Regions from separate parts of the Nocardioides imazamoxiresistens genome, predicted to be linked through region 2. Evidence: riboswitches for the same ligand, from Rfam matches in the RefSeq annotation. Region 2 holds a riboswitch; the other holds the start of a gene.
What was found. A riboswitch is a leader RNA that binds a small molecule or an ion and turns the genes downstream of it on or off. The one in region 2 is predicted to bind cobalamin.

Region 1 (13,350 bases), on a different contig from region 2:
CAGCACGGTGCTGCTCGGCGACGCCGCGTGGTCGCTGACCCCGCTCGGCGGCGGGGGCGCCTCGCTCGCGCTGGTCGGTGCGTACGTCCTCGCCGCCCACCTGGCCGACGTCGAGGAGCCGACCCGCGACGCCCTGGCGAGGGCGTTCGAGCGCTACGAGGAGTGGATGCGCCCGCTGGTCGAGGACGCGCAGGACCTGCCACCCGGCGTGCCGCGCCTCGCCGCGCCCCGCACGCGGGCGGGCGTGCAGGTGCTGCGCTGGGGAGTGCGCGTCGCGGCCTCCTCGCCCGTGCGCGCGCTCGCCCAGCGCGTCACCCGCGGACCGCAGGCCGAGCGGGAGCTGCCGACGCTCGAGGTCTGATCCCGCCTCCGATCCCACCCGACCCGTCCGGCGGGTTCCGGGGACACCGGCGGCCGCGCCCTGCGACGGTGGAGCCCGTGAGCCGGACCTACGCCGACTTCCTCCCGCTGCCGCTGGACGGGTGCCCCGTGCCCACGACCACCTGGTTCGACTGGCGCGGCCGGCGGGTGCACGTCGCCCGGGCGCCGCGACCGGGGGCGCCGCGGGTGCTGGGGATCCACGGGGCGGGAGGCCACGTCGGGGCGCTGTGGCCGTACGCCGCGCTCGCGGCCCGCGACGACGTCGAGGTGGTCTTCCCCGACCTGCCCCTCTACGGCCGCACCGTCGAGCCGCGCCCCGGCGCCGTCCGCTACGACGACTGGATCGACCTGCTCTGCGACCTGGTGCGGGAGGAGAAGCGCACCGACCCGCGTCCGCTGGTCCTGCTGGGCGCGAGCATGGGCGGGATGCTGGCCTACGAGGTCGCCGCCCGCACCGGTCTCGTCGACCACGTCGTCGCGACCTGCCTGCTCGACACCGCCGACCCCGACGCCCGGGCCGCGGCCGCCCGCTTCGGCCCGATGGGTCGGTACGCCCCGTGGCTGCTCGCCGGGTGCGCCGGCCGCAGTCCGCTGGGCCACCTGCGGGTGCCCGTCGGCTGGGTCGCCGACCTGGGCCGGATGAGCCGCGAACCCGAGCTGTCGCGGCTGTGCGCCACGGACCCCCTCGGCGGGGCGACGCGGGTCCCGCTCGGGCTGCTGGCCAGCTGGTTCCGCCACGTGGCGCCCGCGCCGGAGGCGTACTCCGCCTGCCCCGTCACGCTCGCCCACCCCGCCGCCGACACCTGGACCCCGATCGAGCTGGGCGTGCGGTTCCTCGACCGCGTCACCGGGGCGCCGACGCGGCTGGTGCCGCTGGAGGGCTGCGGGCACTTCCCGGTCGAGCAACCCGGCCTCGACGTGCTCGTCGCGACCGTGCGCGAGGTCGTCGACGCGCTTCGCTAGCCTGCCCGTCGTGCCCCTCCACTTCGTCGTCGCCGCGGTGTGCCTGCAGGACGCCGACGGCCGCGTGCTGACCGTCCGCAAGCGCGGCACCGAGCGCTTCATGCTGCCCGGCGGCAAGATCGAGGCGGGCGAGACGCCCGAGCAGACCGCGGTGCGCGAGATCGCGGAGGAGATCGGCGTCGAGCTGCGCGACCTCGCCCTGCTGGGGGTCTTCGAGGGCGCGGCCGCGAACGAGCCGGGCGCCAGCCTGCACTCGACCGTCTTCACCGCGACCACCGACGGCGAGCCCGCCGCGGCCGCGGAGATCGCCGAGGTCCGCTGGGTCGACCCGGCCGCGCCGCCGGCGGGCCTGCCGCTCGCGCCGATGCTGGAGGAGAACGTGCTGCCCCTGCTGGTGCGCCCGTGATCACCGTCGTCGGCATCGGCGCCGACGGCTGGCCCGGGCTGCCCGAACGGCACCGCGCGACCGTCCGGGGCGCCGAGGTGCTGCTCGGCGGCGCCCGCCACCTCGCGCTCGTGCCCGACGCGGCCGGCCAGGAGCGGGTCGCGTGGCCCTCGCCGCTGCGGGCCGGACTGCCGGAGCTGCTGGAGCGGTACGCCGGCCGCGCGGTCGTCGCGCTCGCCTCCGGGGACCCGCTGCTCTCCGGGGTCGGCACCACGCTGGCCGAGGTCGCCGGTGCCGACGCCGTGCGGGTCGAGCCCGCGGTCTCCTCGGTCGCCCTGGCCGGCGCCCGGATGGGGTGGCCGACCGAGTCGCTCGTCGTCGTCAGCGCCGTGGCCCGCGACGTGCGCCGCGTGCTGCGCGAGCTCGCGCCCGGGCGCCGGGTGCTCGTGCTCTCCTCCGACGCCACCACCCCCGCCGACCTCGCCGCCCTGCTCGCCATGAGCGGCTGGGGCGCCAGCACGCTGACCGTGCTCGGCGACCTCGGCGCCGCCGACGAGTCCCGCGTCGAGGGCACCGCCGCCGCCTGGGCGGACGAGCCGCCGGCGTTCCCACGGCTCAACGTCGTGGCGCTCGATGCCCGCGCGGACGCCCCGGTGGTGGTGTCCTGGGCCGCCGGCCTGCCCGACGACGCGTTCGAGCACGACGGCCAGCTGACCAAGCGCGACGTGCGTGCCGCCGCCCTCGCCCGCCTGGCCCCCGCGCCCGGCGCGCTGCTGTGGGACGTCGGCGCCGGCGCCGGCAGCGTCGGCATCGAGTGGATGCGCGCCCATCCCGCCTGCCGCACGGTGGCGGTCGAGGTCGACGCCACCCGCGCGGCCCGGGTGCGCCGCAACGCCGGGCGACTGGGCGTACCGGACCTGCGGGTCGTCACCGGCGCCGCGCCCGCCGCCCTCGCCGCCCTCGGCGACCTCGAGCGCCCCGACGCGGTGTTCGTCGGCGGTGGCGCGACCCGCGACGGCGTCCTCGACGCCTGCCGGGCCGCGCTCGTCCCGGGCGGTCGGCTCGTCGTGCACGGCGTCACGATCGAGACCGAGGCGCTGCTGGCCGCCTGCCACGCCGAGCACGGGGGAGAGCTCGTGCGGCTCTCCGTCGAGACGGCCACGCCGATCGGCGGCTTCCGCGGGTTCACCCCCGCCCGCGCCGTGACCCAGTGGAGCTGGACCCGACCCGCGACGTCCTCCGAGGAGACCCCGTGACCGTGCACTTCGTCGGGGCCGGCCCCGGCGCGGCCGACCTCATCACCCTGCGCGCGGCGCGGATGCTCGCCGCCGCCGACGTGGTGCTCTACCCGGGCACGTACCTCGACGCCGAGGTGCTGGGCCACTGCCGCGCCGACGCCCGCCGCGTCGACACGCAGGACCTCGACCTCGACGCCATCACGGCCGAGCTCGTCGACTCCTCCCGGGCCCGCGCCGAGGTCGTGCGGCTGACCTCCGGCGACCCGTCGCTGTACTCCGCGCTCTTCGAGCAGACCCGGCGCCTCGACGCGGCGGGGGTGACGTGGGACGTCACGCCGGGGGTGCCGGCGTACGCCGCCGCTGCCGCCGTCGTGGGCCGCGAGCTCACGGTGCCGCTCGTCGCCCAGTCCGTCGTGCTGACCCGCACCCAGGCGCGCTCGACCGCGATGCCGGGCGGGGAGTCGCTCGAGGCGTTCGCGGCGACCGGGGCCACCCTGGTGCTGCACCTGGCGATCACCCGCACGCGGGAGCTGGCGGCCTCGCTGGCGCAGGCGTACGGCGCCGACTGCCCGGTCGCGGTCGTGCACCGCGCCTCGCAGCCCGAGGAGCTCGTGCTGCGCGGCACGCTCGGCGACGTCGCGGACGCGGTCGAGGCGGCCGGGCTGCGCCAGGCCGCCGTCATCCTCGTGGGTCGCGCCCTGGCCGGGCCGTCCGCGGCGGGCGCGGGGGAGTCGTACCTCTACGACTCCGAGCGCGACCGCTCGCTCAAGCGCCGGGCCTGAGGGCGGCCCGCACGACCGCCTCGCCCGCCGCGACCAGCGAGGCCGCGGCCTCGGTCGGTCGGCCGTCGAGGGTGCCGGCGACCATCGCGCCGTCGCGCAGCATCTGCAGCTCGTCCGCGGCCCGCTCCGCCCGACCGGCGCTCACACCGAGCTCGATCAGCAGGTCGGCCAGCTCGCCGCGCAGCCAGGCGCGGTGGGTCTGCACGACGCCGCGCACGGGGTGGGTGGGGTCGGCGTACTCCGCCGCGGCGTTGAGGAAGGCGCAGCCGCGGAACCCCTCGACGCAGCTCAGCGTGCCGATCCGCTCGGCGTAGGCGCGCAGCACCGCGGCGGGGTCGCCCGCGTGGGCGGCGCGCGACTCGGCCATCGCCGCGCGCTCCTCGGTGACGAACTCGCCGAGGTAGGCCACGACGAGGTCGTCCTTGGAGCGGAAGTGGCGGTAGAAGGTCATCTTCGAGACCTCGGCGTCCGCGATCAGCCGGTCGGCGCTGACCGCGCGGATGCCGTCGACGTAGAAGCGGCGCCGCGCGGCCGTCAGGATGCGGGAGCGCACCGGGCTCGTGCGCGTCGTGGTCGCCGTCATGGTGCTCCGCCTTCCTGGATACCGGGCTTGTGTTGGTCGTCGGGACCTGCCACTCTGATGTAGACGTACTAGTCACTCTACATCTCCCGGAAGGAGATCGCGATGCCCACCGAGATCAAGTACACGGCGTCCGCCACCGCGACCGGCGAGGGCCGCCAGGGCCACGCCCGCACCTCCGACGGCTCGCTCGAGGTCGACCTGATCCCGCCGAAGGAGCTCGGTGGTGCCGGCGGCGGCGTCGACCCGGAGAAGCTCTTCGCCGCGGGCTACGCGGCCTGCTTCCTCGGCGCGCTCAAGGCCGGCGCGAAGCAGCACGGCATCGAGCTGCAGGACGTGGCCGTGACCGCCGAGGTCGGCATCGGCCCCCGCGAGGACGTCGGCTTCGGCCTGGCCGTCAAGCTGATCGTCGAGTTCGGCGGCGGCGTCTCGCAGGCCGACGCGGAGCGCGCGGTCGAGGTCGGCCACACGATCTGCCCCTACACCCACGCCACGAAGGGCAACATCGACGTCACCACCGAGGTCGACGTCGCCTGACGCCCCCGGCGTACGCCCCACGCCCGCCCGGCCCCCTCGGCCGGGCGGGCGTCGGTGTGTCCGGGCCTCTGGATTACCCGGTTCACCGGGTAACGCTCGACCTAGACCCTGTGTGAACGGGGCAGAGGTCGAGCGAAACGGCACAGGGTCCGGCTGGCGGCGGGTCCGGGGCGCCCTCGCCCGGCCGCACCCACCAATCCGACCCGGCCGGCACGGGCCGGATCTCACCCCACGCTGCGCGGCGTCCAGACCCGTCCGTGGTCGACGCGGGTCGACGAGGCGCCGACGACGAGCAGGCACTTCATGTCCACCGTCGTCGGGTCGAGCGCCCCCAGGGTGGTCACGACGAGCGACTCCTCCGCCCGCCCGACGTCGCGGCCGACGACCACCACGGTCGCGGGGGAGCGCACCTCCAGCAGGACCTCGAGCGCGTCGCCCAGCTGGTCGGGCCGGCTGGCCGAACGGGGGTTGTAGAGCGCGAGCACGAGGTCGCCGTCGGCCACCGCCCGCAGCCGTCGTTCGACGACCTCCCACGGCTTGAGCCGGTCGCTCAGCGACATCACGGCGAAGTCGCCGCCGATCGGGGCGCCGGCGCGCGCGGCCACGGCCTGCACGGCCGAGACGCCCGGCACGACGCGCACGGGCACGTCGGCGTACGCCACGTCGTCGGCCGCCGCGGCGACCTGCGCCTCGAAGACCGCGGTCGCCATCCCGAACACGCCGGCGTCGCCGCCGGAGACCACGGCGACCCGCTCGCCGCGGCGCGCCAGGTCGAGCGCCAGCCGGCCCCGGTCCACCTCGACCGTGTTGCCGCTCGCGTGCCGCGTCAGGCCCTCGCGGTGCGGCACCCGCTTGACGTACGGGGCATACCCCACCACGTGGTCGACCGCCGCGAGCTCGGCGCTCGCCTCCGGCGTCAGCCACGCCTCCGGCCCGGGCCCCAGCCCCACGACGACGACCTCGGCGGGCGCGTCGACCACCGCCGCGGAGGCCGCCGAGGAGGCAGGTGCAGCCGGCGCCCCGGCGGCCTCTCGCCGCCCGAGTCCCTGCAGCGAGTCGCCGGCGACGACGATCAGCGAGAAGTACGGCACCGAGTCCGCGTCCACGTCGACGACGCGCAGGTGCCGCTCGGAGCTCATCGAGGCCCGCTCGACGTAGACGGCGTGCTCGAGGCGGCCCGCGGCGGCCAGCGCGCGGCGTACCGCCGGGAACCGACGCCCGAGCTTCATGATGATCGCGCCGTCGGTGTCGGCGAGGCGTCGCGCGAGCTCGGTCTCCGGCAGGGTGCCGGGCAGGATCGTCAGCACGTCGGTCTGGCGCACCAGCGGCGCCGCGATGGTCGCCGTCGCGGCCGCGAAGGCCGGCACGCCGGGCACGACCTCGGTGGTGAACCGCTCGGCGAGGGCGTCGTGCATGTACATGTACGACCCGTAGAACATCGGGTCGCCCTCGGAGAGCAGCACGACGTCGCGCCCGGCCTCCAGGTGCGCGGCCAGCCGCTGCGCCGACGCGAGGTAGAAGTCCGCCATCGCGCCCGCGTAGCCGCCCGGGTGGTCGGTGGTGCCCGTCGTGACGGGGTAGACCAGCTCCTCCTCGACGGCCCCGGCGGGGATCAGGTCGGCCGCGATCCGGCGCGCGTTGGACGTCTTGCCGCGCCCGGCGTGGTACGCCACCACGTCGGCCGCCGCGATCAGCCGGGCGCCCTTGCGGGTGATCAGCTCGGGGTCGCCGGGGCCGACGCCGACGCCGTAGAACCGGCCCGCGGTGGGCTCGGTGGGCTCGGCCGGCTCGGGCTGCGTGCTCACTCCGCCTCCTGCGCGATCGCGTTGAGCGCCGATGCCGTCATCGCCGAGCCGCCGCGGCGGCCGTGGACGGTGAGGTACGGGACGCCGTGCGCCTCGGCGTACTCCGCCAGCGCCTCCTTGGACTCCGCCGCCCCGACGAACCCGACCGGGCAGCCCACGATCGCGGCGGGCGGCGGGCAGCCGTCGGCGAGCAGCTCGAGCAGGTGGAACAGCGCGGTCGGCGCGTTGCCGATCGCGACCACCGCGCCGGCGACCCGGTCGGCCAGCAGCGAGAGCGCGGCCGCCGAGCGGGTGGTGCCCCAGGCGCGGGCGAGGTCGGCGACGCGGGGGTCGCGCAGCGCGCACAGCACCTCGTTGTCGGCGGGCAGCCGGGTGCGGGTGACGCCCGAGGCGACCATGTGGGCGTCGGTGATGATCGGCGCGCCGGCCCGCAGCGCGGCGCGGGCCGCCCCGACCAGGTCGGGCGAGACGACGACCTGCGGCGCGAGGTCGGTCTGCCCGGTGCCGTGCACCATCCGCACGACGACCTTCTCGGCGTCCGCGGGCACGTGGCGCAGGTCGGACTCGGCGCGGATCATCGCGAACGAGTCGACGTAGATGGCCTGCCCGTCGCCCTCGTAGGCGTAGCGCCGCGTCGGCGCCTGCAGCCCGCCGGTGGCCGCCGCGGGGACGACCGGCACGAGCAGCGAGCGCCACGGCGTCACGACGAGCGGCGCCTCGTCGGCCAGGCCGTCGAGCAGCTCGGTGGCCAGCGCCGCGCCGAGCACCCCGTCGGGCACGGGGACGTGGCGCAGGTCGGGGGCGTCGGGGCTCTCGCCGCGCACGAGGCCGTACGCCGGGGGCTCGGCCGCCGCGGGCACCCGCGGGTCGCGTGGCGCGGTCGGCAGGTCCAGCGGGGTGGTGAGCTCGTCGACGTGCCAGGGCGCCTCGGGGCCGTCGCCGCGGGCGACGACGAACGCGCGGGCCACCTCGAGCAGCGCGGGCACGGCCTCGGCGACCGGCACCGGCGGCTGCCAGTGCCCGTCGCCCCGGCGCAGCTGCACGGTCGCGTCGTCGAGCACGGTCAGCGCCACGTCGGCGGACCGGTCGAGGACGTCGCCGCGCCCGTCGTCGAGCACCATCAGGAAGCGGGCGGACAGGCCGGCCAACGCCGGGTCGGCGCACAACGCCCGGTCCAGCTCGCGGGCGGTGGGACGCAGGTCGAGGCGCCCGCCGGTGATCCCGGTCAGCGGCGAGACGAGCACGTTGCGGACCAGCTCGTGGCTGGGGGAGGGCAGCAGGCCGGTGTGCGCGATCGCGCCCGCCACGTCCTGGCGCAGCGCCCCGGTCCCGGTCAGCGGCAGGGCGCGCAGCTGCAGGTTGGCGCGGCGCGTCAGGTGCAGGTCGCCGTCGCCGTGGGCCGCCGCGACGCCCAGCAGCGCGCGTACCTCCCCGACGCTCACGGCGCCGCCGACCAGCCGCAGGCGCACCAGCCCGCCGTCCTCGGCGGGCCAGGGCCGGCTCACGCCGGGGCACAGGTCGGTGCGCGTGCGGGTCATGCGTCCTCGCTCGGTCCGGGGGCCCGTGCGCGGGGCCCCTGCTCGACCAGGTGGCGGCTGCCACCGGGTGCCAGCAGGTCTTCGGACTCGGGGTCGTCCGGGCCGGGGACCTTCCCGGGAGCGGGCTCCCAGTGGCGGCACGCGGACGTGCCCCGACCCGTCGCCCTCACCGCTGCGCGTCAGTCCCGGAGTCGCACCGGGTTCCCTGACCCCTCGGGGGTCGACTGGCGCACGGACCCTACCAACCGTCCTCGGTGACGAAGTCCGCGAGTGGGCGCGCACGGGTCCAGCCGTCGATCTCCAGGCTCGGGCGGTCGGGGAAGGCCGGCACCGGGCCGAGGCACAGCACGGCCACCGGCTCGGCCCCCGCGGGCATGCCGAGCAGCGCCGCGAGGTCGTCGGGCACGAACAGCGAGACCCAGCCCATGCCGAGGCCCTCGGCCCGCGCGGCGAGCCAGAGGTTCTGGATCGCGCAGGCCACGGAGGCCAGGTCCATGTGGGGCATCGTGCGGCGGCCGAACACGTGCGGCTCGCGGCCCTCGCGCAGCGCCACGACCAGCAGCTCGGCGCACTCGCGGATGCCCTCCACCTTGAGCCGCAGGAACTCCGCGGCGCGCTCGTCGAGGGCGGCCGCGGTCGCGTGACGCTCCGCGTCGACCAGGGCGTGCACCTGCTCGCGCAGGGCGGGGGAGACCACCCGCACGAAGCGCCACGGCTGCATCAGCCCGACGCTGGGCCCGGCGTGGGCGGCGGCGAGCAGCCGGGCCAGCACGTCCTCGTCGACGGTGGCTCCGGGCACGAAGCGGCGCATGTCGCGCCGCTCGCCGATGACGCGGTAGACGGCGGCCCGCACCTCGGCGGGGTACGCGTGGTGGTCGGGGTCCGCATCTCGAAGGGCGTTCACGGCGGGCGAGGTTACTGCTAGGTTCCCCCTGCCAGTCGTGCTCACCACGAGCCAGGGAACCCGGTGCGAATCCGGGACTGACGCGCAGCGGTGAGGGTGACGGGCGGGGCACGCACACGTGCAGCCACTGGGAGCGCAGCTCCTGGGAAGGCGCTCCGTCCGGTCGATCCCGAGTCCGAAGACCTGCTGGCCGCGCTCGTCCGCCACGGACGGTCGCGTCACACGTCCGCATGGCTCCGCGACCGAGCCACGACACGAAGGATGGCCATGTCCACCCGTGCTCGCCCCACCCTGCGTCCCGCCCTGCCCCTGACCGCCGCGCTCGCCTGCGGGGTCCTGCTCGCCGGTTGCGCGGGCGCCCCCGCCGCCGAGGACCGCGCCGCCGCGGGCGACCCCGACCTGTTCCCCGTCGAGGTCACCGCCTGCGGCTTCACCACCACCCTCGAGGCACCGCCCGAGGCCGCCGTCACCCTCAACCAGGGCGCCACCGAGGTCCTCCTGGCCCTCGGGCTCGAGGACCGGATGGCCGGCACGGCCTACCTCGACGACCAGGTCGCGGACGCCCACGCCGCGGCGTACGACGAGGTGCCCGTGCTCGCAGCGACCTACCCGAGCCGGGAGGAGCTGCTCGGCGCCTCGCCCGACTTCGTCTACGCCTCCTACGTCTCCGCGTTCGGCGACGAGGTGGCCGGCTCGCAGGACGAGCTCGCCGAGGGCGGCGTCGCGTCCTACCTCTCGCCGTTCGGCTGCCCCGACGCCTCCGACGTGGCCGCCACCAGCTGGGACTCGGTCTGGTCGGAGGTGGAGGCCGTCGGCGACGTCTTCGGCGTGCCAGAGCGCGCCGCCGAGCTGCGCGCCACCCAGGAGCAGACGCTGACGGACCTCGAGGCCGCCGCGGTCGGCGCGGGCACCCGGGTGTTCTGGTTCGACTCCGGCGAGGACGCCGCCCTGGCCGGCGCCGGCGACGGTGGCCCGCAGCTGGTCGTCGAGGCGACCGGCGCCGAGAACGTCTTCGCCGACGTCGAGGGCAACTGGTCCGAGGTGCCGTGGGAGGACGTCGTCGCCGCCGACCCCGACGTGATCGCGCTCGCCGACGCCTCGTGGTCGTCGGCCGAGGAGAAGATCGCGTTCCTCGAGGCCGACCCGGTGCTGAGCGAGCTGCGTGCCGTGCGCGAGGGCGCGTACGTCACGGTGCCCTACTCGGCCTCGACCCCGGGCGTACGCCTCGCCGAGGGCGCCGCGACCCTGGCCGAGGGCCTCGAGGCCCTCGGCGCGCAGGGCTGACCGGGTTGCGACGACCTGCGGCGGCGCCCGTCCTCGTCGTCGGCCTGCTCGTGCTCGCCGCGACGATGACGTACGCCCTGGGCCGCGGCTCCGTGGACGTCCCGGCCGACCGCGTCGTGGCCGTCGTCGCGCGGCGCCTCGGTCTGGGCGAGCACGGCGTCACGCTCGCCGAGGACCAGATCGTGTGGCAGCTGCGGATGCCGCGGGTGCTGGCGGCCGCGGCCTGCGGCACCGTGCTGGCGCTCGTCGGCGCGGTGTTGCAGTCGCTGACGCGCAACGACCTCGCGGACCCCTACCTGCTCGGCATCTCCGGCGGCGCGGCCGTCGGCGCCGTCTCGGTCATCGTGCTCGGGATCGGCGTCGGCGGGCTCGTCGGCTCCGCCGCGCTGGCGCTCGCGTCGTTCCTCGGGGCCCTGGGCGCGCTGGTGCTGGTGCTGCTCCTCGCCGTCGGGCGCGGCGGCACGCTCGACCCGACCCGCACCGTCCTCGCGGGCGTCGCGGTGGGCCAGGCGGCCGCCGCCTACACCTCGTTCCTGGTGATGGTGCACGGCGACTCGCACTCGGCCGACCGCGTGATGCGCTGGACGCTCGGCTCGATCGCGCGGGTGCGCACCGACGACGTCGCCGTGCTCGTGGGCACGGCGCTCGTCACGGTCGTGGTGGTGCTGGCCTGCGCCGGCAGCCTCGACGCCTTCGCGTTCGGCGAGACGGGCGCGCGCAGCCTCGGCGTCGACGTGACCCGCCTGCGCTGGCTGCTGCTGGCGGGCTCCGCGCTCGTCGTCTCGGTGCTCGTCGCCCACGTCGGCGCGATCGGCTTCGTCGGGCTCGTGGTGCCGCACGTGGCCCGGATGGTCGTGGGGCCCGGCCACCGGGCGCTGCTGCCGACGACCGCGGTGGCCGGCGCCGTGCTGCTGGTCTGGGCCGACACCGGCGCCCGCACGCTCGTGGACGGCACGGAGATCCCGATCAGCGTCGTCACCGGCATCGTCGGCACGCCGCTGTTCGTGTGGCTGCTGCACCGCTCGCGACGCCGGAGCATGGCGTGAGCGGCACGGGCGACACGAGCGGCGGCGCGGCCCTGCGCGCGGAGGGCCTGACCTGGCACGTCGGACGCGGTGCGCAGCGGCGCACCGTCTTGGCCGACGCGGCCCTGGACGCCCCGGTCGGCACCGTGACCGGGCTGCTCGGGCCCAACGGCTCGGGCAAGACCACGCTGCTGCACCTGCTCGCCGGGCTGCGGCGACCGTCGGCGGGCACGGTCCGCATCGGCGACGACGACCTCCACGCCCTGCGGGCCGGCGCCCGGGCCCGCCGGGTCGCGCTCGTGGAGCAGCACGCGGAGACCGGCCTCGACCTGCGGGTGCGCGACGTCGTCGCCCTCGGCCGCACCCCGCACCGGGGACGGTTCGCGGCCCCCGTCGACGACGACGCGACGGTGGGCGGGGCCATGCGGTTCACCGACGTGGACCACCTCGCCGACCGGGCCTGGCCGACCCTCTCGGGCGGCGAGCGGCAGCGGGTCCACCTCGCCCGCGCCGTGGCCCAGGAGCCCGAGGTGCTGCTGCTCGACGAGCCGACCAACCACCTCGACCTCGGTCACCAGCTCGACCTGCTCGCCCGGGTCCGGGCCCTCGGGGTGACCGCGGTGGCCGCGCTGCACGACCTCGACCTGGCCGCCGCGCACTGCGACCGGCTCGTCGTCCTCGACGCCGGACGCGTCGTGGCCGCCGGCCCCGCCGCCGACGTGCTGACGCCCGACCTGGTTGCGCGGGTGTGGGGCGTCCGCGTCGACGTCACCGAGGTCGACGGCCGGGTGCGCGTGCGGTGGTGGGGCCGGTGACCGCCGCCGTGCCGCCCGTGCCACCCGTGCCGGACCTGCCGCCGGGGGAGGTGCGCCTGCTCGTCGGCATGTCCGTGCGCGAGGCCAGCCACGCGGGGCGGATGGCCGCGATGGCCGACGCGCTGGGGGCGCAGGTGGCGTACCTCCAGGTCGGCGATCCGTCCCTCTCCGCCGCCCTGACACGTCTCGCCGACGAGGGCGTCGAGCGCGTCGTGCTGCTCGGCGTCAGCCTCGGCACGCTGGCGCCCGCCAACTCGTGGCTGCGCCGCATCGCCGGGCACTGGTGGCGCGAGCGCGGCGAGACCTCGGGGCACCGTCCCGTCGTCGCCGTCGCCACCACGCTGCTGCGCCACGAGTCCGACCTCGAGCTGGGAGTCCTCGACGTGACCCGACCGATCCACGGCGCCGAGGCGCCGCTGACCTCCGCGGCCTGGGAGGACGTGCCCGGGCACCGGCACCACGTCCTGGTCTGCCGCGGGCCGCGCTGCTCGGCGCAGGGCGCCGACGCCACCGCGGAGGCCCTGGGTCGTGCGCTGCGCGCCCGCGACCTCGGCGACGACGACGTGCTGGTCACCCAGACCGGCTGCCTGTTCCCCTGCAACCACGCGCCGGTGGTGTGCGTGCAGCCGGACGACAGCTGGTACGCCCGCCTGGGTGCGGACGACGTCGACGCCCTGGTGGACTCCCACCTGGTCGAGGGCGTCCCGCTCGCGGCGAAGCGCCTGGAGCGGCGACGGCCCGAGCAGCCCTGACGGCCCTGACGGACCTGACGGCCGCGCTCAGACCATCGAGCGCGGCTGGGCCGTCGACTCGAGCACCGAGAGCCACAGGTCGCCGTCGGGGGAGACGTTGTGGGAGCGCTGCACGACCGCGCCGATCGGCACGTTGACGAAGCGGTGACGGCGTCGCCCGACGACCATGTCGGTGCGCCCCGACATGGCGGCGTGCACCGCGGTCTGAGCCAGGCGCGAGCAGTAGACGGCGTCGGCCGGGTCGGCGGGCACCGAGCGGATCAGGTAGCCGGGGTCGAAGAAGCGCAGGGTCGCCTCCTCGCCGTGCTCGGCGAAGTCGGCGCGGATCCGGTCGCGCAGGTAGCGCCCGGGGTCGCCCAGG
Region 2 (14,694 bases):
CGACGCGCAGGTGCTCGTGTGGCAGGACGCGTTCGGCCTGCGCAGCGGGCGGATGCCGCGCTTCGTCAAGCAGTACGTCGACGTGCGCTCGGTCCTGCTCGAGGGTGCCCGGGCGTACGCCCACGACGTGCGCGCCGGCACGTTCCCGGGACCCGAGCACACCTTCTGAGCCGGCGGGCGGGGCGGCTCAGCCTTCCCGCTCGCCCTCCCACTCCTCGTTGCGCTCCTCGACCTTCTCGAGGGCGTGCGAGGCCTCCTCGCGGGTGGCGTAGGGACCCAGGCGGTCCTTGTTCTTGCAGCCGCTGCGCGGCTCGACGGTGTGGTGCTTGAGGCAGAACCACCAGTCGTCGGGGGTGGTGTCGGAGTGTCGGGCGCTCATGGCCCGAAGGTACGCCCCGGGCGGCGAGACCGCGGCGAGTAGAGTCCCCGCCCGTGTCCCGCGCTCCCCTGGCCCCCGGCGTCCCGACCGCCGTCCGCACCGTCCCGCGCAGCATCCCGCGCCCGGAGTACGTCGGGCGCCCCGCGCCCGAGCGGTTCGAGGGCGACGAGGTGAAGGACGAGGCGACGATCGAGCGGATGCGCGTCGCCGGACGCGTCGCCGCCCAGGCGCTCGCTGAGGTGGGCCGCGCCGTCGTCCCGGGGGTGACGACCGACGAGCTCGACCGGATCGGGCACGAGTTCCTCTGCGACCACGGGGCGTACCCCTCGACGCTCGGCTACCGCGGCTTCCCCAAGTCCCTGTGCAGCAGCCTCAACGAGGTGATCTGCCACGGCATCCCCGACTCGACCGTGGTCGAGGACGGCGACATCGTCAACATCGACATCACCGGCTACCTCGACGGCGTGCACGGCGACACCAACGCCACCTTCCTCGCCGGCGACGTCGACGAGGAGGTGCGGCTGCTGGTCGAGCGGACCCGCGAGGCGACCGAGCGGGGCATCCGCGCGGTGAAGCCCGGCCGCCGGATCAACGTCGTGGGCCGCGTGATCGAGGCGTACGCCAAGCGGTTCGGCTACGGCGTCGTGCGCGACTTCACCGGCCACGGGATCGGTACGCACTTCCACTCCGGCCTGGTGGTGCCGCACTACGACACCGACTACTACGACGACGAGATCCGCGTCGGGATGACGTTCACGATCGAACCGATGCTGACGCTGGGCACGAGCGACTACCGGATGTGGGACGACGGCTGGACGGCCGTGACCCGCGACGGCAGCTGGACCGCGCAGTTCGAGCACACCGTGCTCGTGACGCCCACCGGCGCGGAGATCCTCACCCTGCCCTGACCCGCGCGCACGTGCGCGTCGTGCAACCTCGGCGTTACAGGTCGTCGGTACTGTCCGACCCATGACGGCGATGTTCGAGGGGTACACGGGGGCGGACGGCCCGGCGTACGACGAGATGTTCGACCCCGCGGGGCTGCGCACGTCGTACGACCAGCTGTCCACCTCGCTGGCCGAGATGACCGACCAGGAGATCCGCAGCCGCGTCGACGCGCTGCAGGCGGCCTACCTCGACCAGGGCGTCACGTTCGACATCGGCGGCGAGGAGCGGGCCTTCCCGCTCGACATCCTGCCGCGGGTCATCGAGATGGAGGCCTGGGCCCGCATCGAGAAGGGCGTGCAGCAGCGCGTCAAGGTCCTCGAGATGTTCCTGGAGGACGTGTACGACGCCGGCCGTGTCTTCGAGGACGGCGTCATCCCGCGCTCCGTCGTCACCACGTCCTCGCACTACCACCGCGCGGCCGCGGGCATCACGCCCCCGAACGGCGTGCGGATCCAGGTCTCCGGGATCGACCTGATCCGCGACAACGCCGGCGAGTTCCGCGTGCTGGAGGACAACGTCCGCGTGCCGTCCGGCGTCTCCTACGTGATGACCAACCGGCGCGCGATCTCCTCCGCGCTGCCCGAGACGTTCGCCCAGCACCGGATCCGGCCCGTCGCCTCCTACCCGCAGCGGCTGCTCTCCGCCCTGCGGGCCGCGGCCCCGGCGGGCGTCACGGACCCGACCGTCGTCGTGCTGACCCCGGGCGTCTACAACGGGGCGTACTTCGAGCACGCCCTGCTGGCCCGCACCATGGGCGTCGAGCTGGTCGAGGGCCGCGACCTGGTCTGCCGCCGCGGCCGCGTGATGATGCGGACCACCAAGGGTCTCGAGCAGGTGCACGTGATCTACCGCCGCGTCGACGACGAGTTCCTCGACCCGGTGCAGTTCCGCGCCGACTCGCTGCTCGGCTGCCCGGGGCTGATCAACGCCGCCCGCGCCGGCAACGTGACGATCGCCAACGCGATCGGCAACGGCGTCGCCGACGACAAGCTCGTCTACACCTACATGCCCGACCTGATCCGCTACTACGTCGGCGAGGAGCCCGTGCTCCGCAACGTCGACACGTGGCGGATGGGCGAGGCGGACCACCGCGAGGAGGTCATGGACCGCCTCGACGAGCTGGTGCTCAAGCCGGTCGACGGCTCCGGCGGCAAGGGCATCGTGATCGGCCCCCGCGCCAGCGCTGCGGAGCTCGAGGAGCTGCGCGCGAAGGTGCTCCAGGACCCGCGGGCCTGGATCGCGCAACCGGTCGTCCAGCTCTCGACCGTGCCGACCTACATCGGCGGCCGGATGGCGCCGCGCCACGTCGACCTGCGCCCGTTCGCCGTCAACGACGGCCAGCGCGTGTGGGTGCTGCCGGGCGGCCTGACCCGGGTGGCGCTCGCCGAGGGCGAGCTGATCGTGAACTCCTCGCGCGGCGGCGGCTCCAAGGACACGTGGGTGCTCGCGGGCCCCGGCGGCGGCCAGCGCCGCGCGCAGGTGCAGCGCCAGGTCACCTCGACCAGCGCCCCGGTCACGGCGGGCCCGGCGACCCAACCGGTCCCCGTGCTGGTGGAGCAGGAACAACAGCAGCAGCAGGACAGGGACGACCAGCGGGACGACCAGCGGGACGACCAGAGCGACGACCGGGGAGACGCACCGTGCTGAGCCGCATCGCGGAGTCCATGTTCTGGATCGGCCGCTACGTCGAGCGCGCGGAGGACACCGCCCGCATCCTCGACGTGCAGACCCAGCTGATGCTCGAGGACCCGACCGTCGACGAGACCGCGACCTGTCGCACCCTGCTCTCGATCATGGGCGTGCCCCACGACGAGGACACCGAGGTGAACCGGCAGACGATCCTGGAGCTGCTGGCGTACGACGCCCAGGCACCCGCCTCGATCGCCTCCGCGCTCGGCGCGGCCCGCGAGTCCGCCCGCCGGGCCCGCGAGACGCTCTCGGAGCCGATGTGGGAGGCGGTCAACACGACGTGGCGGGCCCTGCCGTCGGGTCGGTTCCGCAGCCTGCGGCCCCCGGCCGTGTTCGGGTGGGTGCGCGACCGCGCGGCTCTGGTCAACGGCACCGCCGAGGCCACCATGACCCGCGACGAGGGCTACCAGTTCCTCGTGCTGGGCCGCAGCATCGAGCGCGCCGACATGACCGCCCGGCTGGTCGCGACCGCGGCCCTGACCAGCTCCAGCGCCGCCTCCGCGTGGACCACCACGCTGCGCGCGTGCGGAGCGTACGAGGCGTTCCTGCGCACCTACCGCGGCCTCGAGACCGACCGCGGCGCGGCGGAGTTCCTGCTCCTGGACCGGCTCTTCCCCCGCTCGATCGTGCACTCGATCAGCCGGGCGGAGCAGTGCCTCGACAACCTGGAGTCCGGCGGCTCGCGCGCCGGCTTCGGCAACGACGCGCAGCGCCTGCTGGGCCGCACGCGCGCGGACCTGGAGTACCGCTCGCTGTCCGACGTCGTGGCCAACCTGCCGGCCGAGATGGAGCGGCTGCAGTACACCTGCGCGGCGGCGACCGACGCGGTCACGCGGCGCTACTTCGCCGGCGCCGAGGCGACCGAGTGGCACGGAGGGGGAAACCTGTGAGCATGCAGCTGCGGATCAGCCACACGACGGGCTACGAGTACGACGGCAAGGCCGTGACCTCCTACAACGAGGCGCGCCTGACCCCGCAGACGTCGGCCGAGCAGATCGTCGTGCACACCCGCCTCGACGTCTCGCCGACCCCGTGGACGCACACGTACCGCGACTACTTCGGCACCCAGGTGACGTCCTTCGAGGTCCTCGACCCGCACGACGCGCTCACGGTGCAGGCGCACGCGACGGTGCACACGCACCGTGCGCCCCTGCCCGCGCCGTCGCTGGCCTGGGCCGACCTGGCGGCGCCCGAGGTGGCCGACGTGCACACGGAGTACCTCGTGCTGCCCGAGCTCGTCGCGCCGCCGGAGGACTTCGCCGCGCGGGTGCGCGAGGTCGGCGCCGACGCCGCGACGCCCGGCGAGGCCGCCCGCGGGGTGTGCGCCCTCGTCCACGCCGACGTGGCCTACCGCCCCGGGTCGACCGAGGTGACCAGCAGCGCCGCCCTCGCGTGGGAGCAGCGCAGCGGGGTGTGCCAGGACATGGCCCACCTGACCATCGGCGGGCTGCGGACGCTGGGGATCCCGGCGCGCTACGTCTCCGGCTACCTGCACCCCTCGCCCGACCCCGAGGTCGGCGCGACCGTGGCCGGGGAGTCCCACGCGTGGGTCGAGTGGTGGGACGAGGGCTGGCACGCCTTCGACCTCACCAACGACGAGCCCATCGGGGACCGGCACGTGGTGATCGCCGCGGGGCGCGACTACGCCGACGTACGCCCGCTCAGCGGCATCTTCGCCGGCGCGCGCACCTCGCGGATGTTCGTCGAGGTCGAGGTCACCCGGCTCGCCTGACGTTCGCGACGAACGCCCGGATCCGCTCGGGGTCCTTCACGCCGCGGACCGACTCGACGCCGCTGGAGACGTCGACGCCCCAGGGGCGCGCGACCCGCACGGCGTCGGCCACGTCGTCGGGCCCGAGGCCGCCGGCCAGCAGCCAGCGACCCTCGGGACGCCGGCCCTCCAGGGCGGCGAGGTCCCACCGCCGACCCGACCCGGGCACCGGCGCGTCGAGCAGCAGCACCTCCTCGCCCCAGGCCCCCACGGTCGTCGCGCTCGGGTCCGCGGTCGCGTCGGCCGGGGTGGCCGCGCGCCACACGCGGGGGTGGGCGGCCACGGCGACGGCGAGGTCCTCGCGGGTGTACGCCCCGTGCAGCTGCAGCACGTCGGCGCCGATCGTGCGCGCCACGTCCACGGCCTCGAGCACCGGCAGGTCCGCGACCACCAGCACCCCGTCCACCCCGTCGGGCACGACCGCGAGGACCGCCGCCGCCTCCGCGACGGTGCGGTGGCGGGGGCTGCGCTCGCAGACGACGACGCCGACCGCGTCGGCGCCGGCGTCCACGGCGACGCGGGCGTGCTCGGGGGTGTCGAGGCCGCAGATCTTGACGTGCACGCGAGGACGCTAGCCCGCGGGCCTCAGACGAGGTCGCCCAGGTGGCCCGTGGACTCCGCCAGGCGCCGCTCGACGCGCAGCACCGTCGACTCGTGCTCGGGGTCGGCCGTCATCGCGGCGGCCAGCCGGGCGTGCGGCAGCGCGTCGGCGAACTTCGACTGCCGCTCGAGGCTGCGCGCCAGCGCGTGGCGCGCCCAGTCGTCGCTGGGGTTCTCCTCGACGAGCTCGCGCAGCTGCGCCTCGGCGCGCTGCAGCTGGGCGCGCAGGAGGTAGGCCCACGCCCGCAGGCTGCGCAGGCCGTAGTTGCCCGGGTCCAGCTCCAGCGCGGGCTCGACCAGCTCCAGCGCCTCCCTCGGCGCGCGGCGGGCCAGCAGGTCGTAGGCCGCCCGGTGCGCACCCGACGGGTCCTGCGCCTGGCTCGGGAAGACCAGGGCGGGAGCCTGCAGCTCCAGCTCCGTCCCGAGGTCGATCCGGCGGTCCTGCTCGTCCATCACGGGGGCTCCTCTCGCTCCGTCGGGTGCAACGTGCGCCGACCGGCCCCCATTCCCCTATCCTGACCCCTGCGGATGGGCTGGCCGGGCGGCCGCGGCCTCCTCCACGGCGTGCCGGGGAGGGGTCGAGGAAGGTCCGGGCTCCACAGGGCGAGGTGGTGGGTAACGCCCACCCGGGGTGACCCGCGGGACAGTGCCACAGAGAACAGACCGCCTCCCGGCTCCGGCCGGGCGGCAAGGGTGAAACGGTGGTGCAAGAGACCACCAGCGTTCCGGGCGACCGGAACGGCTCGGTAAACCCCACCTGGAGCAAGGTCGAGAAGTCCGTGTCGCGAGACACGGACGCGCGTGCGTTCGAGGGCTGCCCGCCCGAGCACGCGGGTGGACTGCACGAGGTCGTCGGCAACGGCGGCCCTAGATGGATGGCCGCACATCGGTGCCCGGCGACGGGCCCGAGGACAGAACCCGGCCTACAGGCCAGCCCGTCCGCACCCGGGGGTCCGACCCACGCACGATGCCATCGGCGACGGGCGATGCTGCGTCCACGCCCGCCTGGCCGCGGCCGGCATCAGCCGGGCGGCAGGAACCGCACCCACGGCCGACCGGTGGCCGGATCGTGACCCACGACGGAGCGCACGTCGTAGACCTCGGCGATCAGCGCCTCGGTCAGCACGCTCGTCGTCGGACCGTGCGCACGGAGCCGTCCTTCGACGAGCACGGCGACGCTGTCGCAGAACTGGGCCGCCAGGTTGAGGTCGTGCAGTGCGACGACCGTGGTCACCGGCAGAGCACGGACCAGGGCGAGCAGCTCGAGCTGGTGGCTGATGTCGAGGTGGTTCGTGGGCTCGTCGAGGAGGAGCTCCGTCGGCTCCTGGGCGAGGGCTCGCGCCAGCTGGGTCCGTTGCTGCTCACCGCCGGACAGCGTGCGCCAGGTCCGTCCGCGCAGGTGCCCGATGCCGGCAGCCGCGCAGGCGGCGTCGACGGCCGCACGGTCGGCGGCGCTCGTCGGGCGCCATGCACCCTGATGCGGTACCCGGCCCAGCGCCACGACATCGGCGACCGTGACGTCCACGTCGGTCTGGGCGTGCTGGCCCATGGTGGCCAGACGCCGGGCGAGGGTGCGCGACGGCCATGCCGACAACGGTCGCTCGTCGAGGCGCACGACGCCGGAGCTGGTGCGCCGGACGCCGGCCAGCAGACGCAGGAGCGAGGACTTGCCCGATCCGTTCGGTCCGAGCAGCCCCAGGGTCTGTCCCGGTTCGACGTCGAGGGTGACGCCGTCGACCACGGGACCCGCACCCGCGTGCCAGGAGACCCCGTGGGCGTTCAGGCTCACCGACGCCTCCTGCGCCACAGGATCACTGCGAAGGCAGGGACGCCGACGAGCGCCGTGACGACACCGACGGGGAGCTCCTGCGGCGCGATCACGACGCGGGCGAGGGCGTCCACCCACACCAGCAGGACCGCACCCGCCAGCGCGGTCGCCGGGAGCAGCCGTCGATGGCCCGGGCCGACGACGGCGCGGGCTGCGTGGGGCAGGACGAGCCCCACGAACCCGATGGCTCCCGCCGCGGCGACCACGGCCGCGGTCATGGCGGCCGTCAGCAGGAGCAGAGCGAGCCGCGAGCGGACGACCGCCACCCCCAGCGAAGCCGCCGCTTCCTCCCCGAAGGTGAAGGCGTCCATCACGCGCGCCCCCGCCCAGCACAGTGCCGTTGCGAGGCTCACGACAGCTCCGACGAAGACGACGTCGTCCCATCGAGCGCCGCCGAGGGAGCCGAGCAACCAGAACAGCACGCCCCTGGTCTTCTCCGGATCAGCCGAGGTGAGGACGACGAAGGAGGTCAGGGCCGCAAACAGCTGCGTCCCTGCCACACCGGCCAGGATCAGGCGGTCTGGCGAACCCCCGGCGGCGTAGCCGAGCATCGCCACGAGACCGAACGCGACGACGGCACCGACGAACGCGCCTCCGGACAACCCCACCGAGCCGGCGCCGAGACCGAGGACGACGACGAGCACGGCGCCCGTGGAGGCTCCCGACGAGATGCCCAGCACGTAGGGATCCGCGAGGGCGTTGCGCAGCAGCGACTGCAGCACGACCCCGGACACCCCGAGACCGGCGCCGCAGGCGGCGGCGAGCAGGCTGCGTGGCAGTCGCAGCTCCCACACGATGCCCTCACGGATCCGCGACAGTCCCGCGTCGGCTCCGCCCAGCCGGTCACGAACGACGGCGACCACCTCGCCGACGGCCAGATCGGCGGGCCCGATCGTGATGGCCACGGCCACCGAGACCAGCAGCAGCGCCGGGCCCGCCGACCAGAACAGGAGCTCGCGCGCGGTGACCGCGCGCCCGGGACCGGGCCGGCGCCCCGACCCGATCCCTGCTCCTGGCTGCGGCACGTCGACCCCTGCGCTCAGGCGACGCCGTAGACGACGAAGTCGTCGAACAGCTGCCACAACGTGCCGGACTCCTCGAAACCCGCCTGGGCGAGCGTCGCGAGCCGGAAGTCGACCGCCGTCGAGGCCGACGGAGCGCGGCCCGCGAAGCGCCGGTGTCGCTCCTCCACCAGGTCCTTCATGCCCGGAAGCTGCTCGAGCGCCGCCCACCATGCGTCCCACGCCTCGGCGCCTTCTTCGAAGGCCGCCGCCTGGGTGCGCTCGTCGTGCAACGCCGCCCATCGTCGGAGGTGCGGCGTGCGGGAGTCGTAGCGGAGGTGGTCCCCGTCGAGCAGGAGACCGCCGGTCGGCAGTGCCGTGTGCGCCGTGCCGTAGGCCCGCACCAGCTCGTCCGGTGAGAGCCAGTGCAGAGCAGTGGTCGAGACGACCGCGTGCGGACGACCCCCGAGACGAGCGGAGGCCGCCTCGACCCATGCGTCGTCGGCGACATCGGCGTCGAGCAGAGCGACCCGGTCTCCGTACGTCGCCGTGCCGGCGTGGGCCACGGCCAGGAGCGCCGGGTCGAGATCGATGCCCACCACGCGTGCTCGCGGGAAACGATCGAGCACCCGGACGGTCAACGAGCCCGGGCCGCAGGCGAGGTCGACCACGCGGAACCCGGAGCCGGTCGAGGCCTCCACCTGCAGGGCGAGGGCGTCGAGCATCGCCGCGAAGCGCTGCTCCCGAGCGGCGATGTAGGCGGCCTGTTGATCGTCCCAGCGCCGCAGGAGCCCGCGCAGGTCCGAGCGGTCGTGCAGCTCGGCCGGGTTCACTCGACCAGGCCCAGGTCGCGCAGGCCCTGCGCCAGCTGCTCGATGCCCGTCACGTTGCGGATTGAGGGGTCCATGGTGGTGCCGTCCAGAACGATGTAACGCTGCTCCTGCACCGCCGTCAGCCGACTCGCGACGGGGTCCGACTCGAGGAACTCGATCTTCTCCGCCGCGCTGTCGCCGTCACCCCCACGGCCCAGGTCGGCCAGCACCAGCACGGTGGGGTCGCGCTCGAGGACGCTCTCCCAACCGATCTCGGGCCAGTACTGCTCGGCGTCCTCGAAGGCGTTCGTCGCACCCACGGCCCGCGTCATCAGGCCGGGCGCCCCGCAGCAGCCGGCCATGTAGGGCGCTGGAGTGGCGGCGTACCACCAGGCCATGGTCACGTTCTCCGCGCCCAGGTCCACGGTCGCCTCCTCGGCACGGGCGCTCAGCTCGGAGACCAGCTCGTCTCCCCGCTCCCGGACGCCGAAGAGGGTCGCGACCTCCTCGATCTCGGCCCACTGGTCCTCGAGGGTCAGCGCGCGGGTCTGCTCGGCCTCCTGACCACTGCACTCGCTCGGCGACTGGTACGTCGGCACGCCGAGCTCCTCGAAGCGGTCCCGACCGGCGATACCCTCGTCGGTGAAGGTGTAGTCGAACGTGGTGTAGACGAGATCGGGCTCGACGTCGAGGACCGTCTCGAACGACGGGAACTCGGTGTCGAAGGCCTCGACGCCCTCTCGCTCCTCCTCGAGCTCCGGGAGGACGTCGTCGTCGCTCATCGCGTACGACGCGATGCGGTCACCGAGCCCGAGGGCCAGGAGCAGCTCGACGGCGGGTTGGTTGACGGCGACCGCGCGCTCGACGGGCGCCTCGACACGGACCTCGCGGTCGCAGTTCACGACGACGACGGGGGCCTCGTACGGCTCCGCATCGCCGGCGTCGGAGCCGCCGGTGTCCGAGCTGCAGCCGGCGAGGCCGCCGGCGACGAGGAACGTGACGGCGAGGACGCGCAGGCACTGGGTCGTCTGCCGGCGAGCCGGTGACGGCGCCAGGAGGGCGCGTGGGGACAGGGAACGAGTCATGAACGACCTTCTCGACCGCAGACCCGGATCGCGGGGCCCGACGATGATCGCGCGACACGGACGGCCACGGAACCAGCAGGTCTTCGGACTCGGGTTCCACCGAACGGGACGCCTTCCCGGATCACTCCAGTGGCCTCGTGCCCCGCCGTCACCCACACCGCTGCGCGTCAGCTCCGGACTCACACCGGATTCCCTGGCCCTCTCGGGCTTGACTGGCGCGAGCATGCTAGCGGTTCGCGACGACCGGCGACAGTCGCTCCCGTTGCCGTCGACGGAGGACCCGCTCCCACTTGGCGTGAACCACAAGATGTGGGACTTACATCGGCGTCATTCACCGTATATGGTGCCGCTTGCAGCTGGTTCGACCCGTCCTCCAGGCGGGTCGTCGCAAGAGGGAATCCGGTGGGAGACCGGAACTGCCCCGCAGCGGTGAGTGGGAACGACCTCCGTCACACAGCACTGGGCCCGACGGGCCTGGGAAGCGACGGACAGTAGGCCGAGCGCGACGCCCACGAGTCCGAAGACCTGCCAGTGCCTCGCCCCCGAGGGGCGAGGGTCCGCGACCCCGAGGGAGGGTCGGAGGATCGAGACCGGCAGGTCGGGTGGCATCTGGCCGCCCTGCCTGCCGACGGTTCCGACCTCCCGTGCCTCCCCTCTCGCGGACGCTCCCCGACGTCCGTACACGAGGGTGGGAGACGCCACATGGCAACACATCACGACGAGAGCACCGGCAGGTCCACCGAGATCACGGTGGTCAAGAGGGACGGCACCCGCGCCGCCTACGACGGGTACGAGATCGCGCGCTCCATCGAGGAGGCCGCAGCGGGTCTCGACCACGAGGTCGCCCGCGCGACCCAGCTGCGCTCGGAGCTCGAGATCACGCTCTTCGACGGCATCACCAGCGAGCAGCTGGACGAGGCGGTCGTGCAGGTCGCGCTGCAGAACGTGAAGGACGACCCGGCCTACGACACGATCGCCTCGCGACTGCTCGTCAAGAGCCTCTACAAGGCGATCTTCGGCGAGGGCGTGACCCGCGACGAGGTGCGCGCGTTCGGCGGCGAGGCGTTCGTGGCCTTCGTGGTCCGCGGCGTGGAGCTGGACCTGCTCGACGCACGACTCGGCCGGCTGTTCGACCTCGAACGCCTCGGCGCGGCGCTCGACCCGGATCGCGACGACCTGCTGCGCTACGTCGGGGTGCAGACGATGCGCACCCGCTACATGATCGTGGCGCCCGACGGACGTCCGCTGGAGATGCCCCAGTTCTTCTGGATGCGGGTGGCCATGGGCCTGTCGTTGAACGAGGACGATCCGACCGCCGCGGCGATCCGCTTCTACGACAAGATGTCGCGCCTCGAGTACCTCGCGGCCGGCTCGACGCTGGTGAACGCGGGCACCTCCTACAGCCAGCTCTCCAACTGCTTCGTGATGCAGATGGAGGACGAGATCGAGCACATCGCCAAGTCGGTGCGCGACGTCATGTGGCTCACCAAGGGCACCGGCGGGATCGGGCTGTCGGTCACCAAGCTCCGCGCCGAGGGATCCCACATCCGGTCCAACAACACCACGTCGACCGGCCCGATCCCCTTCATGCACACGATCGACTCGACGCTGCGGGCGGTCAGCCGCGGCGGCAAGAAGTTCGGCGCGCTGTGCTTCTACATGGAGAACTGGCACCTCGACTTCCCGGCGTTCCTCGACCTGCGGCAGAACTCCGGGGACCCGTACCGCCGCACGCGGACCGCCAACACCGCGGTGTGGATCAGCGACGACTTCATGAAGCGCGTGGACGCCGACCTGCCGTGGTACCTGTTCGATCCCGCCGACGTGCCCGACCTCTCCGAGCTCACCGGCAGCGCGTTCTCGCGGCGTTACGCCGAGTACGCCGCCCTGGCCGAGGCCGGCGAGCTGCGCCACAGGAAGGTCGGTGCCCGCGAGCAGTTCAAGTCCATCCTGACCTCGCTGCAGTCGACCTCGCACCCGTGGCTGACCTGGAAGGACACCATCAACACCCGTGCCCTCAACCAGAACACCGGCACGATCCACCTCTCCAACCTCTGCACGGAGATCTGCCTGCCCCAGGACCGGGACAACGTGTCCGTGTGCAACCTGGCCTCGATCAACCTGGCCCGGCACGTCGACGGTCGCCGTCAGGCGGCGCGCGTGGACTGGGAGCGGCTGGCCGAGTCGGTGCGCCTGGCCGTGCGTCAGCTCGACAACCTCATCGACATCACGATCAGCTCGGTGCCGGAGTCGGAGCGCTCCAACGAGCTCAACCGTGCTCTCGGCCTGGGCGTCATGGGCTTCACCGACGTCGTGGAGCGCTTCGGGCACAGCTACGCCTCCCCCGCTGCGTACGAGCTCATCGACCAGCTGATGGAGTTCGTGTCCTGGCACGCGATCGACGCCTCGGCCGACCTCGCGCGCGAGCGGGGTGCGTACACCCACTTCGAGGGTTCGCGCTGGAGCCAGGGCCTCGTGCCGATCGACTCCCTCGACCTGCTCGAGCGCGACCGGGGCGTGCGGGTCGAGGTCGACCGCACCAGCCGCCTGGACTGGGACTCGCTGCGCGCCAAGGTCGCCGGCGGGATCCGCAACTCGACGCTCCTGGCGATCGCACCGACCGCATCCATCGGCCTCGTCGCCGGCACCACGCCGGGCCTCGACCCGCAGTTCAGCCAGATCTTCAGCCGCGCCACGAGCTCCGGCAAGTTCCTCGAGGTCAACCGCAACCTGGTCGAGGACCTGCGCGCCGCCGGTCTGTGGGAGACGCTGCGCGAGGACCTCCTGCGCCACCAGGGCGACCTTTCCGCCGTCGCGGCCGAGCGGGAGGGGCTCGTGCCCGCCGAGCTGGTCGAGATCTACCAGACCTCGTTCCAGCTGCCCGGTCGCGCCTACCTCGAGGTGGCCGCGCGGGCGCAGAAGTGGATCGACCAGGCGATCAGCCGCAACATCTACCTCGCTGACCGCAGCGTCGCGACGATGGCCGACCTGTACTCGCTGGCCTGGCGGATGGGTGTCAAGACGACCTACTACCTGCACATGATGCCGCGCCACACCGCCGAGCAGAGCACCGTCAAGGTCAACAAGGCGGAGGCCCGCACCCCCGCCACCACCGGCGCTCGCCGGGGCTTCGGAGCCGTCACCGCCTCGACCGTCCCCGCCGCGCCGGCGCCGCCGGTCGTGCCCGCCGACGTCCAGGAGCTCGAGGTGGTGGACGACGCGGCCTGTCCGGTCGACCCGCAGGAGCGACTGCAGTGCGAGTCGTGCCAGTGAGCGCCGCACGGGGCCGCCGCGGCATCCTCGGCACCGGCATCGAGGAAGGTCTGCTGCTCAAGCCGGTCACCTACCCCTGGGCCATGGAGCTGTACGACCAGGCCGTCGCGAACACCTGGTTCCCCAACGAGGTGCAGCTCGGCGAGGACCTCGCCGACTTCGAGCGGATGAGCGACGACGAGCGACGGGCGCTCACCTTCCTGATGAGCTACTTCAACCCCAGCGAGCTGCTGGTCAACAAGGCGCTGGCCTTCGGCGTCTACCCCTACGTCAACGCCGCCGAGTGTCACCTCTACCTCGCCAAGCAGATGTGGGAGGAGGCCAACCACTGCATGAGCTTCGAGTACGTCCTCGAGACCTTCCCGATCGACCGCGAGGCCGCGTACGCCTCGCACGTCACCGTCCCCTCGATGGCGGCCAAGGAGGAGTTCGAGGTCAGGTTCATCAAGCGCATGACCGAACAGACCCTCGACATCTCCACCGTCGAGGGCAAGCAGGACTTCGTGCGCAACCTCGTCGCGTACAACGTCATCCTCGAGGGGATCTGGTTCTACTCCGGGTTCATGGTGGCCCTGAGCTTCCGGCAGCGGAACCTGCTGCGGAACTTCGGGTCGCTGATCGACTGGATCGTGCGCGACGAGTCGCTGCACCTGAAGTTCGGCATCAACCTGATCCTGACCGTGCTCGAGGAGAACCCGGAGATCGCGACGGAGGAGTTCGCGGCCGAGATCAAGCAGATGGTGCTGGACGCGGTCGAGATGGAGGAGGCCTACAACCGCGACCTGCTCCCGAACGGGATCCTCGGGCTCAACGCGGACTACATCAACACCTACGTCCGCTACCTCGCCGACCGACGTCTCGACGAGCTCGGCTTCGGGACCCACTACGGCGTCGCGAACCCGGCGAAGTGGATGGCCACCGCCAACGACACGTTGCAGCTGGTCAACTTCTTCGAGTCCATCAACACCTCCTACGAGGTCAACGCCCGGCAGGGCTGAGGAGCGACGGATGTCCTGCATCGGCTTCCTCAGCCCGGAGCACCGGGCCGCTCTCGCCGCATCCCGCGGCGGGAGCGGCCCCCCGCTCTCGTCCTTTGCGTCACCCCCGGCGACCGGGTCGAAGGTACGGCGGGTCCAGCTGCTCGCCGCGCACCGCGACCGGGCCATCCGCGAGAGCGCCGCGCTGTCGTGCCACGCACCCGTTGACGTGCTCGAGAGGCTGACGGGCGACGCAGCCGTCTCCGTGCGTGCCTGCGTCGCCCGGAACCCGCGCGCCCCCGAGTGGGTGCTGCGTGTGCTCGCGGATGAT

Region 1: it holds a riboswitch for cobalamin, as region 2 does, so the genes downstream of both, RDV89_RS14400 (ABC transporter substrate-binding protein) here and RDV89_RS17835 (ribonucleoside-diphosphate reductase subunit alpha) in region 2, are expected to answer to the same signal.

What each region holds. Positions count from the first base shown of each region.
Region 1 covers NZ_JAVYII010000006.1:122,982-136,331, forward strand. Annotated here, with positions in the region: gene RDV89_RS14350 (FAD-dependent monooxygenase) at 1-361, shown strand, start outside; gene RDV89_RS14355 (alpha/beta hydrolase) at 439-1,344, shown strand; gene RDV89_RS14360 (NUDIX hydrolase) at 1,355-1,750, shown strand; gene cbiE (precorrin-6y C5,15-methyltransferase (decarboxylating) subunit CbiE) at 1,747-2,985, shown strand; gene RDV89_RS14370 (cobalt-precorrin-4/precorrin-4 C(11)-methyltransferase) at 2,982-3,749, shown strand; gene RDV89_RS14375 (TetR/AcrR family transcriptional regulator) at 3,733-4,332, opposite strand; gene RDV89_RS14380 (organic hydroperoxide resistance protein) at 4,435-4,866, shown strand; gene RDV89_RS14385 (precorrin-2 C(20)-methyltransferase) at 5,091-6,671, opposite strand; gene RDV89_RS20250 (precorrin-8X methylmutase) at 6,668-8,209, opposite strand; cobalamin riboswitch at 8,265-8,453, opposite strand; gene bluB (5,6-dimethylbenzimidazole synthase) at 8,448-9,113, opposite strand; cobalamin riboswitch at 9,129-9,318, shown strand; gene RDV89_RS14400 (ABC transporter substrate-binding protein) at 9,381-10,397, shown strand; gene RDV89_RS14405 (FecCD family ABC transporter permease) at 10,463-11,443, shown strand; gene RDV89_RS14410 (ABC transporter ATP-binding protein) at 11,440-12,237, shown strand; gene RDV89_RS14415 ((2Fe-2S) ferredoxin domain-containing protein) at 12,234-12,989, shown strand; gene RDV89_RS14420 (ATP-dependent 6-phosphofructokinase) at 13,017-13,350, opposite strand, start outside.
Region 2 covers NZ_JAVYII010000009.1:55,173-69,866, forward strand. Annotated here, with positions in the region: gene panB (3-methyl-2-oxobutanoate hydroxymethyltransferase) at 1-169, shown strand, start outside; gene RDV89_RS17775 (hypothetical protein) at 188-379, opposite strand; gene map (type I methionyl aminopeptidase) at 433-1,287, shown strand; gene RDV89_RS17785 (circularly permuted type 2 ATP-grasp protein) at 1,349-2,974, shown strand; gene RDV89_RS17790 (alpha-E domain-containing protein) at 2,968-3,906, shown strand; gene RDV89_RS17795 (transglutaminase family protein) at 3,909-4,748, shown strand; gene RDV89_RS17800 (phosphoribosylanthranilate isomerase) at 4,732-5,349, opposite strand; gene RDV89_RS17805 (tetratricopeptide repeat protein) at 5,373-5,840, opposite strand; RNA gene rnpB (RNase P RNA component class A) at 5,917-6,329, shown strand; gene RDV89_RS17815 (ABC transporter ATP-binding protein) at 6,409-7,176, opposite strand; gene RDV89_RS17820 (FecCD family ABC transporter permease) at 7,173-8,240, opposite strand; gene RDV89_RS17825 (class I SAM-dependent methyltransferase) at 8,255-9,049, opposite strand; gene RDV89_RS17830 (ABC transporter substrate-binding protein) at 9,046-10,113, opposite strand; cobalamin riboswitch at 10,171-10,342, opposite strand; cobalamin riboswitch at 10,454-10,660, shown strand; gene RDV89_RS17835 (ribonucleoside-diphosphate reductase subunit alpha) at 10,816-13,386, shown strand; gene RDV89_RS17840 (ribonucleotide-diphosphate reductase subunit beta) at 13,410-14,384, shown strand; gene RDV89_RS17845 (variant leucine-rich repeat-containing protein) at 14,395-14,694, shown strand, end outside.